2 linked regions of the Methanotorris formicicus Mc-S-70 genome follow. Each later gene encodes a partner of the first gene's protein in a complex. Links are inferred from orthologs where the notes say so. Each region holds a gene or a part of one and is shown in the gene's direction. Other genes may lie near its edges.

Region 1 (13,375 bases):
TTTTAAATATTAATTGCCTCTACAGTAAGGCAAATATAATCTCAATGAATATCAAAGCAACTATTGTTCCCTCCAATATTAGATTGTAGTACTCAACCATATGCTCTTTAAGTATTGAATAGATATCATTTATCATCTCCAACTTTTTCTCCACCCTTTTTATCCAATCTGGAACATAGAATATCTCACATAATGTTTCATACAACTCAGCATAATACCTATCTCCATATAATATCAAAACACTCTCAACAGCATCTAAATATGAGATATATGAGATTCTTTGAGCATAGACCTCCTTTGAAACCTTTCTCAACCTGAAATACCCCAACTTGTTCAATTCCAATTGGAGAAGGTATTTTATCCTCTCACTTAATATATAATCAAAAACCCTCAAATTCAAAACCCTAACGCATGCTAACTCAACAATGTCCACTTCCTCCCAAAAATCCTCATTCTTATCTAAAATAACTCCGTTATCCCAATCCAAAATAATCAAATCCTTATCAGAATATTTTAATTTATTTTCAAGGAGTTCCTCAATATACTCCTCTGGAACATCTTCATACTGCCCCCTCAACAACCTACCAAGAATTTTTTTGTTATTTTGCACAAACTCATCTGGATTATCATAATCACTAAAGCAAAATACAGTATAACTCTCCAAAAACTTTTCAATGTTGTATTTTTTTACATGGTCTTCTGCCTCACAGCAGAGTTCTTCCTTTAACTCAAAAATATCTAATAATTCCTTATTTCTAAATTCCTTTGTAATTTCTACAATAATATTCATCTCATAAACTTTTACAATGATTTCCTTATTTTCCTCAGTAATTCTTTCTAATAAACTATATGTTGGGAGAAACTCCTCATAACTAAGTGTTTTTTTAGTTCTTAAGGACATTATTTGTCCTGAATCAATACCTTTCTTCAACCTACCAACGAGGATTTGGACAATCTTTCCACTTAACTTATTTGTAAATGAATCAGAAGAATTTTTTATCCTTACAACCCTTTGCCTTTGAAAACTTCTATTAGGCAAATAAATCACCAATCTTATAGCTATATAAAAATAATAAAACAACAAGAAAATATTAAAAACATTAAGAACGTATAAAACCCACAATAATAAATAAATATGTACTAAGTGTTATCTATGGGAAATAGTTATAAATACCTTTCGAAATTAGCATTATTTGTATAAAATTTATTTTTTTAGTAGGTGGAAGTTATGATAATAAAAGGAGTAAAAAACGCCAAAATAAATCAAGATATCTTCAAGTTAAAATTACCTTTTCAAATACTAAATGCGGAGTTAATTGCAACAAAAAAACATATTCTTCATGCAATAAATCAAGCAAAAACTAAAAAAAATATTACCAACTCATTTTGGATGGAGATTTTGGTAAGAGCATCAGCACAGAGACAAATAACAAATGCCATAAAACTCTTCGGAGCAAAAGACGGAAATATTTGCGTAGTTTGCGAGAATGAGGAGATTTTGAGCAAGGTTTTAGAAATCATTGGTGGAGAAGTGGATGATAGTGTTTTAGAATTAAATGAGGAAAAGGAAAAAAAGATAAGAGAAGTATTTGATATTAAAGGTTTTGGTAATGTTGTTGAAAGAGTTTGCGAAAAGATTGCCATCATGGAATTAAAAAAAGAATAACAATTTTCTATACCTCTGAGCGAAGCGTCTTGAAATCTTTGGTTTCAAAATCCCTCGCTTACACTCGAGAAGGAGGCATTCCCTTTGGATGCAACTTTTTTAAAAGTTGCGTTGGGAGGATTTGTGAGAAGATTGCCTTCATGAATTAAAAAAATAGGTGAAATCATGATAATTAAAAGAATTAGGGATTTAATGGAAGAAGAAAGGAGCAAAATTATCAACAGAAATAAGATGAACCTTGAAAACATCATTCCAACAGTTCAGGAAATTTTAAAGAACGTTAGGGAAAAAGGTGATGAGGCATTAAGATACTACACAAAAAAATTTGATGGCGTAGATATTGAAGATTTTAAAGTTAGTAAAGAAGAGATAGAAAACGCATACAACAAAATTGACTATAAGGTCATAGAGGCAATAGAAAAGGCATCAGAGAACATCAAGGAATTCCATGAGATGCAACTAAAAAACCTAAAAGAATGGGAAATGGAAAAGAATGGCATTAAAGCAGGGCAGATTTTAAGATCCATAGAGAATGTTGGATGTTATGTGCCTGGAGGTAGGGCATTTTATCCTTCAACGGTTTTAATGACTGTTATTCCTGCAAAGGTTGCTGGATGTGAAAAAGTAGTTATAACCTCCCCCCCAACAAAAGAGGGCGAAGGAAATCCTGCAACATTGGTTGCTGGGGATATAGCAAAGGCTGATGAGATGTATAAGGTTGGAGGATCTCAGGCAATAGGGGCAATGGCTTATGGAACTGAAACAATCCCAAAGGTTGATATTATTGTGGGGCCTGGGAATGTTTTTGTAACTGCAGCAAAGAAGTTGGTTTATGGTGATGTTGCTATTGACTTCCCTGCAGGACCTTCTGAGGTTTTGATAATTGCAGATGAAAATGCTAATGAAGAATATATAGCATTGGACTTCTTAGCCCAGGCAGAGCATGATCCAAATGCCCCTTGTATAATAACAACAACATCTATGGAAAAGGCAAATAGCATAAAAAATAAAATCATTGAGGAGATGGAAAAAGCAGAGAGAAGAGATATTATTGAGAAGGCATTGGAAAACTCTGCAATACTTGTTGGAGATTTAAATGAATGTATAGAGTTCTCAAACGAATATGCCCCAGAACATTTGGAAATCATAACCAAAAATCCAAGAGAAGTTTTAAAGAAAATTAAGCATGCTGGAAGTATATTCTTGGGGGAGTATGCTCCAGTTCCAGTTGGAGATTACGCAAGTGGAACAAACCACGTTTTACCAACCTCTGCATGTGCAAGAATGTATTCTGGGTTAAGTGTTGAGACATTCCTAAAAAAGCCAACAATTCAAGAATTAACAAAAGAAGGATTAAAAAATATAGCAGATATTGTAATCACATTGGCAGAGGCAGAAGGTTTATATGGACATGCTGAGGCGGTTAGAAGAAGAGTTAAATAATATGGCATTGGCATATGAACATTTATTAGTTTTATTTATTCGTCTTTTGCTATTAATTTTCCAGCGTCTTCCCCAGATTTTACATTGTATATTTCTTTTATTTTTATTACAACTGCTCCTTTTGGGACTCTTCCAAACTGTGCATCTATCTCTTTTGCAATTTCAAACCATTTTCCTTCTGTGTGGTATTCTGCAATTCCTTTGTATTGGAATGGATGTTCTTTACAATCTGATGTTGCAAAAGCCACATTTGGATTTTCTTTAATATTCTTTAAGGTCTTATGCATAAAGTTATCACATATTACAACAGTTTCATCATCAACCACTTTAAGAGCCCTCATAGGAGCAACATTTGGTATTCCATCTTTTGTGGCGGTTGTAAGAAATACAATTGATTCATTTATTGATTTTTTCATTTCTTCTGTGAGTTTCACCATAAATATCACCACTTGTGTTATAGTGTATTTTCGATATTTTCACGGGTTTCATTATTTTCTATTGATTTTGCATAAACTTTTTTATTGGTTTTGTCAGTATTGGTTTTTCAGGAATTAGACCAGATGGCTTGTAGTAGAGGATAAGAAGCATTAAAACCCCAAATAGTATATAGGATAACCAAACTGGTTCAAATGGAATGCCTAAAGCTTCCTTTAAATCATACTTATAGACATCCAATAGGACTTTGACTATAACATAACATAAAACTCCTAAGGCAACTCCTTTGTTATTCCCTTTTCCTCCCAATAAGACCATTAAGAATGGGAAGAATGTCCATTCGACCCTTGTAAATGCATTTGCAACGATATTTACCGTATATAGTGAATACAAAGCCCCAGCAATTGCACCGATTGCAGAACCAATAGCAACAGTCTTTATCCTCAACTTCATTATATTTCTACCAAATGCTTTAACCGTATCTTCATTCTCTCTCATCGCCCTCAAAACTCTACCATAAGGAGTATTTAGCAATCTCTCAAAGAACAAATAGATTAAGAAGGCAATAGCCAAAACTATTCCTGTAAACACCCAGCCCCTATACTCACCAGAAACAAATGCTAAGATATCAGGTGTTGAAATTCCATAATATCCACCAATTATATTTAGATTATAAGTGCATACTAAAAGCACAGCCTCGCTTATAGCTAATAATGTAATCCCTAAATAATCCTCTTTTAACTTAGCACTTGGTAGGATAAAGATTGCTCCAACGATAAAGCCAAGGATTGAAGCCAATATTATAGCCAATACCAATATTCCAATTCCAACTATTGGATTTGAGGCAATTAAATCATTTATCATAGATGTTGCATAAGTGCTTCCTGTAATAAAGTCCCCTCCAATGCCGAAATATAATATTAGTAATCTGTTTAAAATCCCTCCAACTGCAATAGCTCCAACCAACACTGATAAAGCTTTACCAAAGTTTGGAATACCTGCATAACCAAATTCCATGTTTAAGGATAATGAAACAATATAATAAAGCCCAAACCACAACAAAATCATAGGTATTAGTTCAATAATCATTTTTTCACCCCAAAGTTAAATTATGAAGTAAAAAGCAGTTTCTTAACCTTCTTCCAATCAACTCCAGTAATTCCATAAGGGGCTATTAATAATGTTGCTATCATTATTACTAAGGAAATGACTTTTCCATATACTAAAAATCCAGTCCCAAATACTGATGATAGGTAATAGGTTATTAAACTCTCAGATATTCCAATGACATATCCTCCAATTAATGCCCCACTTATATGCCTCAACCCTCCAACAATACTTGCTGCAAAGATTGAGATAATAATTAATCCCCCTGTAGCTGGAACAATCTCTTGCATAAAAGGTAAAAGCCCCCCAGCAACTCCAGCTAAAGCTCCAGAGAGAATCCAAGAAAACAACCTTGTTTTTTCTACATCAATCCCCATTGTTTGAGCAAGGGAAGAATTTTCCATTGAAGCCCTCAATGCAATACCAAACTTTGTTTTATACAATAGGAGATAAAGCCCAATTAATAGCAAAATAATAACAAACGTTGAAACAAACAAAATTCCTTTAAATCCAAATGCTGTAAAGTCTAAGTTTGCAAAAACGAATTTTGCTTGAGTGGAGCCAACAATTGCACTTAATATTTCAGAATAAGCCCCAATAGCTCCTAACAATATTAAATCAACTGCCAATGTAGCAATCATTAAAATCTCTACAGAAGCTCCCCTCTTTATCAATGGTTTTAGAGCCAAATATGTGACTAAACCTACAACTGCCCCAACAACAAATAAAACTGGAAGAGACAGATAAGGACTAATGCCAAACAGTTTCAATAAAGTCAAAGCCACATAACTCCCAACTATTGCATAACTCCCCTGGGCAAAGTTTGGAACATTTGTTGTTATATAAGTTAGAGTTAATCCCAAGGCTAACAAAACTAAAAGGTTAGAATAAATAATCGCCCCTTCTAAAATCATTTTTTCACCTTGAAACTTTTAGTAAATTAAAAAACTTATTATAATATTTTTGGATTAAATAGCAGTTATTCCCAATGAATATTCCTTAAATTTCTCATGGTTTAATAACTCTTCTGCCGTCCCTTCAAATGCTACTCTTCCACTCACAAACATATAACCGTTATCACTAATCTCTAAAGCCCTCTTGGCATTTTGCTCAACCAACAAAATTGTTAAGTCAAAGTTGTCCCTCATTTCAATGATTTTTTCAAATATCAATTCTGCAAGTTTTGGTGATAATTGGGCAGTTGGCTCATCCAACATTAAAACTTCTGCATCTCTAACCAAAGCCATTCCCATAGCTAAGAACTGCCTCTGTCCTCCACTCAATGTTCCAGCCTTTCTCTTTAAAATATCTTTAAGTTCTGGAAATACATTTAAAGCAATTTCTATCCCCTCTTTAACTTTATCTTTATCTAATACATAGCCAGCAATCTTTAAGTTTTCTTCAACAGTTAAATTAGCAAATACATTATTTGTTTGTGGTAAATAAGCAATTTTCATTCTTGCTTTTATATGTGGGGGGAGTTTTGCTATATCTTTTCCTTTAAACTCTATCTCTCCAGAATATATCTTTGTTAAACCAAACAAGGTTTTTAAAAATGTAGATTTTCCACTCCCATTTGGGCCTACAACAGTTGTGATTTTCCCTTTTTCTATTTTTGCATCTACGTCAAATAATATCTGTAATTTTCCATAACCAGCGTTTAGATTTTTTACTTTTATCATGTTCATCACCAACAAATCAAATGGATTATTCTCCAATGTAAATTTCAACAACTTTTGGGTCTGATAAAACCTTTTTAATCCCCTCCCCTCCTCTACCTTCAGCAATAATTTGCCCATTAAACATAACATATAAATGATCTATATAGTTCAAAACAATATCCAATCTATGCTCAATAATTAAAAATGTAATACCTTTTTCTTTCAATTCAAGGACATGGTTGAATATATCATGGGCTAAACCTGGGGCTACTCCTGCTATTGGCTCATCCATAACAATCATTTTTGGATTAGTCATTAAAGCCCTTCCAATCTCAACAAGCTTCATCTGCCCTCCACTAAGCTCTCCTGCCTTTCTATCATGCAGATGAGATAATTTTAAAAATTCCAATACTTTAAAAGCTTTTTCAACCATTTCTTCTTCTTTTGGAATCCATTTTTTATAAAATAGGGCATTTAAAGGATTCTCTCCTGGATTAATTTCCCCTATTAACAAATTTTCAAGAACAGTCATCTCTTTTAAAGGTTGTGGTGTTTGAAAAGCTCTAACAATTCCGTAATGGTAGAGTTCTGCTGGTTCTTTGTTTGTGATGTCTTTATTTTCAAAATAAACTTTTCCCTCATCTGCCTTTAAAAATCCAGTAATAACATTTATCAGTGTAGATTTTCCACTCCCATTTGGACCTATAATAAGGTGACATCTCCTTTATTTACACTTATAGATACTCCATCCAAAGCTTTAAACTCACCAAAATATTTTACAATATTTTCTGTCCTCAAAATCTCCATCGTATCCCCCAAAAACTCACTACATCTAAAATCATTACAAATTTTATATATACTTTACGTTAAACAACTCTAACAAGTTCCACCCTATTTCTAATTCCAAGTTTTTGAGCTTCTAAATACAACCTATGGGCTACAGCCACATCTTGTATTGCCAATCCTGTTGAATCAAAGATTGTTATTTCATTATCTTTTTCTCTTCCATTTTTCTTCCCTACAATTATTTCGCCTATTTCTCCGTAGATGTTTTCTTTTGTTATTTCATTATTTGATATTGGAACATTTATTTCTCCACTATGCATTGTCTGTTCATAACAATCTACAACAATTTTATCTGCCTTTAACAACACTGTAGTTTCCAACTCTCTCTTACCTGGGCATCTGCTCCAATTGCATTTATATACAAGCCTTCTTTTACCCATTCACCTTTAATTATTGGCTCTCTTACAGGCATTTCTACAAGTCCTAAACCTTTTTCTTTAAATGCTAATTCTACAACATCTAAGATTTTTTTGATATCAAATAGCCTTTCTACATCCTCATATTTTAGTATTAATGTCTCGAACATAATAACCCCATCATTAATTGTTAATCCTTAAAACAACCTGAAAATAAAAAAATAAAAATAACTGAAATGATTAAAAAATAAAACAAAAATTAAATTTATTTATTTATCCAATTAATCTTTCCAGTCTTGTAGTCCCAGATTCCTACCAATTTCCAGCCATCTTCAGTTACAGCATGGATTCCATAGTCTCCACTTGCTCTATCATTCCATTCATTTAAGTAAATGTCTCCAGTAACTGGCTTAGATCCAAATTCATCTTTAGTATATTTAACAGTATTTTCTTTAATTAACTTAACTAATAAGTCAGCGTCGTATTTTCCAGTTTCATTTAACATCTCAGCATAGGAAATAGCTCCAACCCATAAGGCATCATAAGACACTAAAGCATATTGTCTTGGTTTTTCTCCATATCCTCTCTTCTTATATTCTTCTGCTAATTTCTTTGCTTCATCACTGACTCCATAGAACTCAGTTGAATATAACCCAATTTTCATTGCTTTGTCTTTTGCTTCTTTTACAACCTTCTCACTGTCAACGATTCCGTCTGAACCAAACCACTTGTATTTTAACAATGGTGAGTTACCATCTATTTGTGATAATAAGGTTGCTAATTCCTCAAATCCTATAGATAACACAGCAGTTGTCTTTGGATCTTTTCCTTGGAGTTTGTTTTCCAATGTCTGGATGTATGGGCTCCAGTCACTTGGTTCAGGAGTTGAAGGATATTCAATTTCATCAACAATATTTATTCCCTCTTTCTTTAAGTTTTCAACAGCAGCTTTTTCCAATCCTTTACCCCATGCATCTCCCCTATATATTACAACAACATCTTTAATACCCATATCTTTTATTTCCCCTGCAATTGCTTTTCCTTGGAATTCATCGTTTGGAACAAATCTAAAGACGTATTTTTTATCTTCTGGTTTAGTGAAACCAATCATTATTGGAATAGCAGTTGAACTTGGGGATATAATAACCATCTTGTTAGAAGTTACATAGTTTTTGATATTTTTAACTTCACTACTTGACATTGGACCAATTATTAAGTTAATGCCTTTTGCTTTTAATGATTGAACTTTTTGAAGTGCAATTGATGGATTTGTCTGAGTATCTTCAACATAAAGTTCAACTTTGTATGGCATTCCTTTTTCTTCAAAATATTTGTTTATCCCATCTTTTCCAATTTCTAAGGTTTTCTTTATATCATTACCATCAGATGATAAAGGTCCTGATAAATCAGTCAAAACTCCTATTTTTATTACATTATCTGTTGCTGAGGTTCCAGTTTCTGCTTCCTGGGTTTTGTTGGTACATCCAGAAAACGCGGTTACTATAGCAACCGCAAATATTAAAGCAAGTAACTTTTTCCACATAAAACGTCACCCCCAAAACAAAATTTTGGTTTATGTAGTCGTTCTGCAAAGTATTTTTAATAACCTTCAAATTTGAATACGATGCCGACAAAAACCTCTAAATTGAAATTTGAGGCAATAATTCATACATACTTTGCAGAACGACCCTATGCACACTACAAGTTCTGGAAGGAAGGAGATTTCCGCCCATTAAGTATTTACAAGAACTCAGGTATATATATTTTTCGGTGACTTTAAAATATATAACAATTTAAATTATTTAATTGTACCTATTTGTGAATTTTATCGGTATGTATTGGATGTTTAGATGTAGTCATTAGGCTTATTCTAAATAGAGTAAAATAATTTTCCCAAATTTACGTTATTATCTTAATATAAAGTTGGTGAGATGATGCAAAACCATAATCATGTCTTTGAAGTTTTAAGGGAAAATGGAATAAAAGAACTCCGGCCTCCACAAAAGAAGGTTGTTGAAAGAGGATTATTGGATAAAGACAAAAATTTTTTAATTTGTATCCCAACAGCAAGTGGAAAAACCCTAATTGGAGAAATGGTACTAATAAACCATCTTTTGGATGAAAACAAAACCCCTACAAATAAAAAAGGTTTATTCATAGTGCCTTTAAAGGCATTGGCAAGTGAAAAATATGATGAATTCAGGAGGAAATATGAAAAATATGGCTTAAAAGTAGCGTTATCTATTGGAGATTATGATGAAAAGGAGTATTTATCCAAATACAACATCATCATAACCACTGCGGAAAAATTGGATTCCCTTATGAGGCATAATATAGATTGGCTTGACTATGTTTATGTTGCTATTGTTGATGAAATCCACATGATAAATGATGAAAAAAGAGGAGGGACGTTGGAGGTTTTATTAACAAAATTAAAAAATTTGAATGTGCAGATAGTTGGTTTATCTGCAACAATTGGGAATCCTGAGGAGTTGGCAGAGTGGCTCAATGCTGAACTCGTTATAGATAATTGGAGGCCTGTTGAGTTGAGAAAAGGTATTTTTTTCCAAAATAAAATTATTTATTCAGATAGGGAATGCAAAGAACTGCCAAATTTTTCGAATAATCAAATGCTAAATTTGGTTTTGGATTGTGTTAAAGAGGGGGGTTGTTGCTTAATATTCTGCAATTCTAAGAATGGGGCTGTTAATGAAGCAAAAAAACTGAATTTAAAGAAATATTTGTCAAACAATGAAAAATATGAACTGCAAAAATTAAGGGATGAGATTTTATCAATCTTAGAACCTCCAACAGAAACATGCAAGGCGTTGGCAGAATGTGTGGAGAAGGGTGTTGCCTTCCACCATGCGGGTTTAACTTACGAGCATAGAAAAATTGTTGAAGAGGGATTTAGGAACAAATTAATAAAAGTTATTTGTTGCACACCTACACTCTGTTTAAATGCAAATACTGAAATACTGCAAGAGAGCGGATTTAGAAAGATTACAGAACTGAATAAGAATGAAAAGATCTTTGCGTTGTGTGGAAATAAAATAAAACCAGTGGATGGATGGAAAGTTCATAAAACCCCACAACATCCATACAACATTGTTGTAAAAACAAAAAATGGATTGGAAATTACCACAACCCCAAATCATATGTTTTTAGTTAAAGAAGGAAAAGAACTTTGTGAAAAAGAAGCAAAGGACTTAAAAGTTGGGGATTATGTGGCAACTGTTGATAAGATAAGAATTGAGGAGAAAGACATTGATTTATCCCATGGAGATCTTTATTTCATTGGATACTTCAATGATTCTGAACTTCACAAAAAACACTTTTTAAAAAATATAGAAAGAGGGATTCCTCATCATAAGTACTTAAAAAAACCAAGAAAAATATTTAATGAATTAAATATTGATGCGTTTTACAACCTTCCATTGGAAAAGTTATCATACTTTATTGCAGGGTTGTTTGATGGTGGTGGGTACATTAATTACAACAAAAAGAAAATAGAATTCTCTTCAACATCAGAAAATTTGGTTAAAAAATTACAATTGGCATTATTGAGGTTTGGAGTACATAGTTCAATCAGAAAAAGAAGAAGGGCTATAAAATCACCAATAAATAGTAAGGAATACAAAAAAAGGGGCATTTATAAACTAATAATCAGTGATTTTATAAGTGTAAAAAGATTTTATGAAAATATTCCACTTAAGCATAAGGAAAGAAGAAAATTGAAACAGATTGTAAAAAGTAAGAAAATAGGTAAAATATGGTGTGAATGTTATGATGAAGACATTTATTGGGATAGAATTAAGGAAATTAAAAAGATAAAGGTAAATGACAAATATGCCTACGACATAGAACTGCCTGATGATGGAAGTAATAGCCATTACATTGTGGCAAATGGATTTATAGTACATAACTCTGCGGGGATAAATTTACCTTGCAGGAGGGCAATTGTAAGGGATTTAATGAGATTCTCTGATGGAAGGATGAGGCCAATTCCAATTATGGAAATCTATCAATGCATTGGAAGGGCAGGAAGACCTGGATTGGATCCCTATGGGGAGGGTATTATATTTGTTAAGAATGAAAAGGATTTGGAAAGAGCAGAGATGTATTTGGAAGGAAAACCAGAATATATATACTCAAAACTCTCAAATCAGGGGGTTTTAAGAACCCAACTGTTGGGAATGATTGCCACAAGGGAGATTGAGAATGAGTTTGATTTGATATCATTTATAAAAAACACCTTCTATGCCCATCAATATGGAAATTTGGGAGGAGTTTTGAGAAATATAAAAGAAGTTATTGATTTTTTGGAGGAGAATGAGTTTATAGTTGATTATTTCCCAACAAAATTAGGAAAGAGGATCTCTGAATTGTATATAGATCCACTAAGTGCAAAGATAATAATTGACGGATTAAATGAGATGGAAAATGTTGGTAACGAGGAGTTGTATTATTTATATTTAATCTCAAAGACCATTGAAATGATGCCGTTGTTGAGGGTTAGTGGTTTTGAGGAGTTGGATTTAATCTTAGAGATGGAAGAGGCGGGAATTTATGATAAAACCTATGATAGTTTAGAGGCATTTAAAAATGCGAAGATGCTTTATGATTGGATTAATGAAGTTCCAGAGGAAGAAATACTAAAAAAATATAAAATTGAACCAGGGATTTTAAGATATAAGGTTGAGCAGGCAAAGTGGATGATATATTCAACGAAAGAAATTGCAAAATTATTAAATAAGGATATAGATACGTTATCGAAATTGGAGATTAGGTTGGAGCATGGAGCAAAAGAAGACATCCTTGAACTTCTAAAAATCAAACATGTTGGTAGAATTAGGGCAAGGAAATTGTATGACGCAGGAATTAGGAGCGTTGAAGATATAACAAAAAATCCAAAGAAAATTGCATCATTGTTGGGAGAAAAGATAGCAAAGAAAATTTTGGAAGAGTTGGGAGTGAAGTTTGGGCAACAGACACTACAATTTTAATTTCTAATTTCATTTGTAGGTGAAAATATGAGATACAAAAAAGTTCCAGTTAAGAAGATTGTCAATAAGATTATAGATGAATGTGATGTTATTTTATTGGTTTTAGATGCCAGGGATCCGGAGACAACAAGAAATAGAGAATTGGAAGAGAAGATAAAGAAAATGAACAAAGAATTGATTTATGTTTTAAATAAGGCGGATTTGGTTCCAAAGGAGGTTTTAGAAAAATGGGAGGAAAAATTAGAAAATGCAGTATTTGTAAGTGCAAAGCATAGAATGGGGACAAAGATACTTAGGGATAAGATAAAGGAACACCTAAAAAAGAACAACATAAAAGAAGGTAAGGTTGGGGTCGTTGGTTATCCAAATGTAGGCAAATCCTCCATAATAAATGCATTAACAGGAAAGAGGAGTGCGTTAACTGGTTCTTTGGCAGGATTAACAAAAGGAGAGCAGTGGATTAGATTAACGAAAAATATAAAGTTGTTAGACACCCCGGGAGTTTTGGAGATGAAAGATGAGGATGAATTAATAATTTCTGGGGCTTTGAGGCTTGAAAAGGCAGAGAACTTAATCTCTCCAGCATTGAAGGTATTGAGGAGGTTGCATGATTTTGACAAAACCATCATCTCAAACTACTATGGTGTTGAGGTTGATGAGATAGATGGGGAGTTGCTTAAAAAAATTGGAAAAAAACTAAAATATTTAAAGAAGGGGAATGAGGTTGATTTAGATAGAACTGCAAGGAGTATAATAAAGGATTTTCAAGATGGAAAATTAAACTACTACAATGTAAGAATAAAAAAATATGGACAAGAAAGGCGAAGAAATATAGAATTTATAACAAAATATCTA
Region 2 (4,307 bases), on another replicon or contig:
ATTGATTATTTTTGTTTAAAATATTTTGTGAAATTGTTTTTAAGTTTTTAATATTGTTATATTTAAATGTATAGATTAAATTAATAATAAAAATTTTAGTTTTATTCCTTGTTTTAATGGACTAAGATTTCAAACGTTGATTTAGTTCTTAACGCTATTTCCGAATAGTTTCCATCCTTGTTTTAATGGACTAAGATTTCAAACCGCAATGAGAGAAGAGTTGGCAGAAGAGATGGGTTGTTTCCATCCTTGTTTTAATGGACTAAGATTTCAAACCCTTAACTTACTTCTTTTTTATTGTAATTACTTGTATATATACTTTTCTTTTTGAACCTAAATTTTCTTACTGCTTAATTATTAAAACCTTTATAAAAGCAAGAAAGATTGTGCAATTTCTTTTTAAATCAACTGCACAACCATACTAACAAATCTCAACAATTAGACATTATTTCATACAACCCAAAACCAATTCAAACTTAAAATATACTAAATAAAAACAAATAACTAAAATCTTCAAAAAATATCAATTTTCCATTAAAAAAATCAGTAATACTTTTTACCAATTTTCTAATACCAAAATCCACCAACCCCTTTATAAAAGCAAGAAAAGTTAATTAAGAAATCTAACACCAAACATTAAAAAACTGATGTAACATCAAACAAAGATAAAAATAATCCCTGCCATAATATAAAACAACTCAAAATACACAAATGGTGAAAAGATGATTTGTATTGGATTGGAAGGAACTGCAGAAAAAACTGGTGTTGGTGTTGTTACCTCTGATGGAGAGGTTTTATTTAATAAAACTACTATCTACCTGCCCCCAAAACAAGGCATACACCCAAGAGAAGCAGCAGATCATCATGCTGAGGTATTCCCAAAACTTATAAAAGAGGCATTTGAAGTTGTTGATAAGGATGAGATTGATTTAATTGCATTTTCTCAGGGGCCTGGTTTAGGGCCGTGTTTAAGAGTAACTGCAACAGCAGCGAGAACGTTATCATTAGCATTAAAAAAGCCAATTATTGGAGTAAATCACTGTGTTTCACATATTGAGATTGGAAAATTAACCACTGATGCAGAAGACCCATTGACATTATATGTTAGTGGAGGGAATACCCAAGTTATCGCTTATGTATCAAACAAATACAGGGTGTTTGGAGAGACGTTAGATATTGCAATAGGAAACTGTTTAGATCAGTTTGCAAGATTTTGCAATCTTCCACACCCTGGAGGACCTTATGTAGAGAAACTTGCTGAAAAAGGAGAGAAACTTATTGATTTACCATATACTGTTAAAGGTATGGATATTTCATTCTCAGGACTATTGACATCTGCAATGAGGAGTTATGAAAGTGGGGAAAGGTTGGAGGATGTTTGTTTCTCTCTCCAAGAGGTAGCGTTTTCCATGCTCACAGAGATAACTGAGAGGGCTTTGGCACACACAAATAAGCCGGAGGTTATGCTTGTTGGAGGAGTTGCGGTAAATAACAGGCTTAGAGAGATGCTAAAAATAATGAGTGAAGAGCAGAATGTTGATTTCTATGTTCCAGAAAAGCAGTTTTGTGGAGATAATGGGGCTATGATTGCTTGGTTAGGAATATTGCAGTATATAAATGGGAAAAGAATGGCATTAGAAGAAACAAGAATCATCCCAAATTATAGAACAGATATGGTTGAGGTTAATTGGATTAAGGAAATGCCAAAAAAGAAGAGAAAAATCCCACCTCACTTAATAGGGAAAGGGGCGGAGGCAGATATCAAAAAAGATATTTACTTAGATTGGGATGTTGTTGTAAAGGAGAGGATTAAAAAGAGTTATAGAAATAATGAGTTGGATAGGCTAATAAGAACGAGAAGAACTACAAGAGAAGGGAGATTTCTCGCTTTAATAAAGAACTTTGGCATCCCTGCACCTTATGTGTTTGATGTTGATAGGGACAAAGGTATAATAGTTATGAGTTATATACATGGAAAATTGGCAAAGGATGCTATAGAAGATGGAAATTTGGATTGTTGTTATGATATTGGGGAAATTATAGGTAAGTTACATGAAAACAACATCATACACAACGATTTAACAACATCAAACTTTATTGTTGGGAATAAAACATACATCATTGACTTTGGATTGGGGAAGTTTTCTGATTTGATTGAAGATAAGGCAGTTGATTTAATCGTTCTAAAGAAGGCAATATTAACCACCCACTACAACAAATTTAAAGAAGTTTGGGAAAAAATCATTGAAGGGTATAAAACATATAAACAATGGGAAGACATCATTAACTACATGGGAGAAGTGGAAAAGAGGGCAAGATATTTATAAAATGGTGAAAGCATGGACTTAAATTTTTTCATATATTCCTTTACATCGTTGTTTATCATCGTTGACCCAGTTGGTATAATTCCAATATTCCATATTTTAACGTACTACTACTCAAAGGATGAACAGATTGAGATAATAAAAAGTGCCACAGTAACTGCAACTATAACTTTATTGATATTTGCACTCTTTGGAACCTATATTTTTGATTACTTTGGGATAACATTGGACTCATTTAAAGTTGCAGGAGGTTTGCTACTGTTTAAAATTGCATGGGATATGCTCCATGCTGAGATGTCAAAAACAAAACACTCCCCAAGAGAGGAAATTGACATGCGTATGGGCAGTGTTGCAGTTGTTCCGTTGGCAATACCCCTCCTCGCAGGACCTGGGGCTATAACAACGACCATAATTTTAATGGAGAAAGCACAAAGTTTGGCAAATAAAACAATCGTTATATCATCAATAATCTTAACCATGATAGTTTCTGGTTTAATCCTTTCTGCATCAGATATTGTTGTGAAAAAATTAAAGGTATCTGGTATTAATGCAATAGTAAGGATTATGGGGCTTATATTAGCGGCAATATCAGTTCAGATTATATTTAGTGGGGCTTATGGATTGATAAAAACCATTACTGCATAAAAAATAAAAAATGGTGATATTGTGATGCATTTAAAAATGAACGTTGGAAAAATCATGCAGTCACTAAATGCGTTTAAAGGTTCAAAGCCAGTATGTGATATAGAGGGTTTGTTGATAGTTAGAGGTGTTTGTAGAGATGAGGATTTTGAAAAATACAATAACATAAAAGATTATTTAGAAGCAAAGTTAAAAGAAAATGATTTTGAGGTTGCTGATGAGGATGACATTGTATTATTTGTTGAGAAGATAAACAACGTTTTAAAAGAAACTATGGTAAGTCCTGATTTATTTGGATTTGAGGCATTAAAGAAGTCGTTTGAAGACATGGGTTGTGAGTGCGAGTATGTTATAGGTAAAAAAGGCAATTTGATGGTTGGTATAAGTATGTGGTTTGATAAAAGAACAAAAAATCCAAAGTTTGTTGAAGTTGTTGGGTGTTAATGTTTGCGTTAGATGTTGAAAAAATACTTAATAAACTGACAGTGTGATTACGAGAATCCTTTCTTTATTAGTTCTTTACTGCACTCTTTAATCACTTCATAGAATGATAATCCATATTTGTGGCTTAAATATTCTATACAGTTTGATACCATTGCTATAAACCTAACAAACCCAATATTGCTCTTTTCAGACGTTAGGTAATTTCCCTCAACATCTAAAATCGATTTATCTCTTCTATGCTTTTCTTCTATCTTTGGTCTCTTCATATACTCGCTTATTATGTTCTCTGCCTTCTTTTATGGTTTGTAGAGACCAGATACTTAGGTTTTTTCTGATTTTCCATCAACACTGCAACGATTTTAACTCTACCAACATCGGGAATATTGACCACTTTCTCGGATAATCTAAACTTTATTCCATTAATAGTCCTTAATTTAAGCTTTTCTTTCTCGAAATCCCTCTTAAATAGTCCTTCTACCTTAACCTTCTTACCGAAATATTCAACTATCAGGTTTTCCTAAGTTTACCAATATATTCCATTCCCAATTCTTTAGATTCCTTCATAATTTCTTTGTCGTTACAAAAGTGTCTCCTACGACCGTCCCGATATCTATATGAGTTAAGAATCTAATAATTTCGATGAATATGTCTGTGGATTTTTGCCAAGTGGTTTTATTGTAGTGTAAATCGAATATATCCCTTTTTTTCGTGATAAATACAGCAGTTTATCTGCTCTTGATATGGTTTGCTATGTCTTTCGATGTAGTTATATCGAATATTGCAACCATAAACCTTTTTACTCCATCTCCTTAGTAGCGTTGAATCAGTATCTCCGAATATGCATTAGGTATGCACAACTGAGTATTATCTATTGGTTTATTTGTATATATGTGCATT

What was found.
Region 2: the proteins of cgi121 (region 1) and METFODRAFT_RS09115 are in contact, whole or in part, in a crystal structure (PDB 3ENH), measured with the Methanocaldococcus jannaschii proteins. The link is inferred for Methanotorris formicicus Mc-S-70 from one-to-one orthologs.

The regions. Positions count from the first base shown.
Region 1 is NZ_AGJL01000002.1:4,715-18,089, reverse strand. The notes cover bases 1-2,947. They hold cgi121 (KEOPS complex subunit Cgi121), read left to right. Parts: upstream 1-1,228; coding sequence 1,229-1,666; downstream 1,667-2,947. Other genes in these bases: hisD (histidinol dehydrogenase), read left to right, coding at 1,832-2,947; METFODRAFT_RS00580 (hypothetical protein), read right to left, coding at 20-1,048. In the rest of the region: more of hisD, read left to right, coding at 2,948-3,109; METFODRAFT_RS00565 (pyridoxamine 5'-phosphate oxidase family protein), read right to left, coding at 3,145-3,546; METFODRAFT_RS00560 (branched-chain amino acid ABC transporter permease), read right to left, coding at 3,605-4,633; METFODRAFT_RS00555 (branched-chain amino acid ABC transporter permease), read right to left, coding at 4,654-5,565; METFODRAFT_RS00550 (ATP-binding cassette domain-containing protein), read right to left, coding at 5,620-6,333; METFODRAFT_RS11110 (hypothetical protein), read right to left, coding at 7,179-7,478; METFODRAFT_RS11105 (ornithine cyclodeaminase/mu-crystallin), read right to left, coding at 7,457-7,684; METFODRAFT_RS00535 (ABC transporter substrate-binding protein), read right to left, coding at 7,780-9,057; METFODRAFT_RS00530 (DEAD/DEAH box helicase), read left to right, coding at 9,446-12,520; METFODRAFT_RS00525 (GTPase), read left to right, coding at 12,548-13,375. UniProt on the Methanocaldococcus jannaschii protein: Component of the KEOPS complex that is probably involved in the transfer of the threonylcarbamoyl moiety of threonylcarbamoyl-AMP (TC-AMP) to the N6 group of A37, a step in the formation of a threonylcarbamoyl group on adenosine at position 37 (t(6)A37) in tRNAs that read codons beginning with adenine.
Region 2 is NZ_AGJL01000078.1:279-4,585, reverse strand. The notes cover bases 104-3,024. They hold METFODRAFT_RS09115 (bifunctional N(6)-L-threonylcarbamoyladenine synthase/serine/threonine protein kinase), read left to right. Parts: upstream 104-722; coding sequence 723-2,327; downstream 2,328-3,024. Other genes in these bases: METFODRAFT_RS11200 (DUF2120 family protein), read left to right, coding at 2,994-3,024; METFODRAFT_RS11205 (MarC family protein), read left to right, coding at 2,340-2,969. In the rest of the region: more of METFODRAFT_RS11200, read left to right, coding at 3,025-3,410; METFODRAFT_RS09100 (hypothetical protein), read right to left, coding at 3,458-3,676; METFODRAFT_RS11905 (hypothetical protein), read right to left, coding at 4,220-4,307. UniProt on the Methanocaldococcus jannaschii protein: Required for the formation of a threonylcarbamoyl group on adenosine at position 37 (t(6)A37) in tRNAs that read codons beginning with adenine.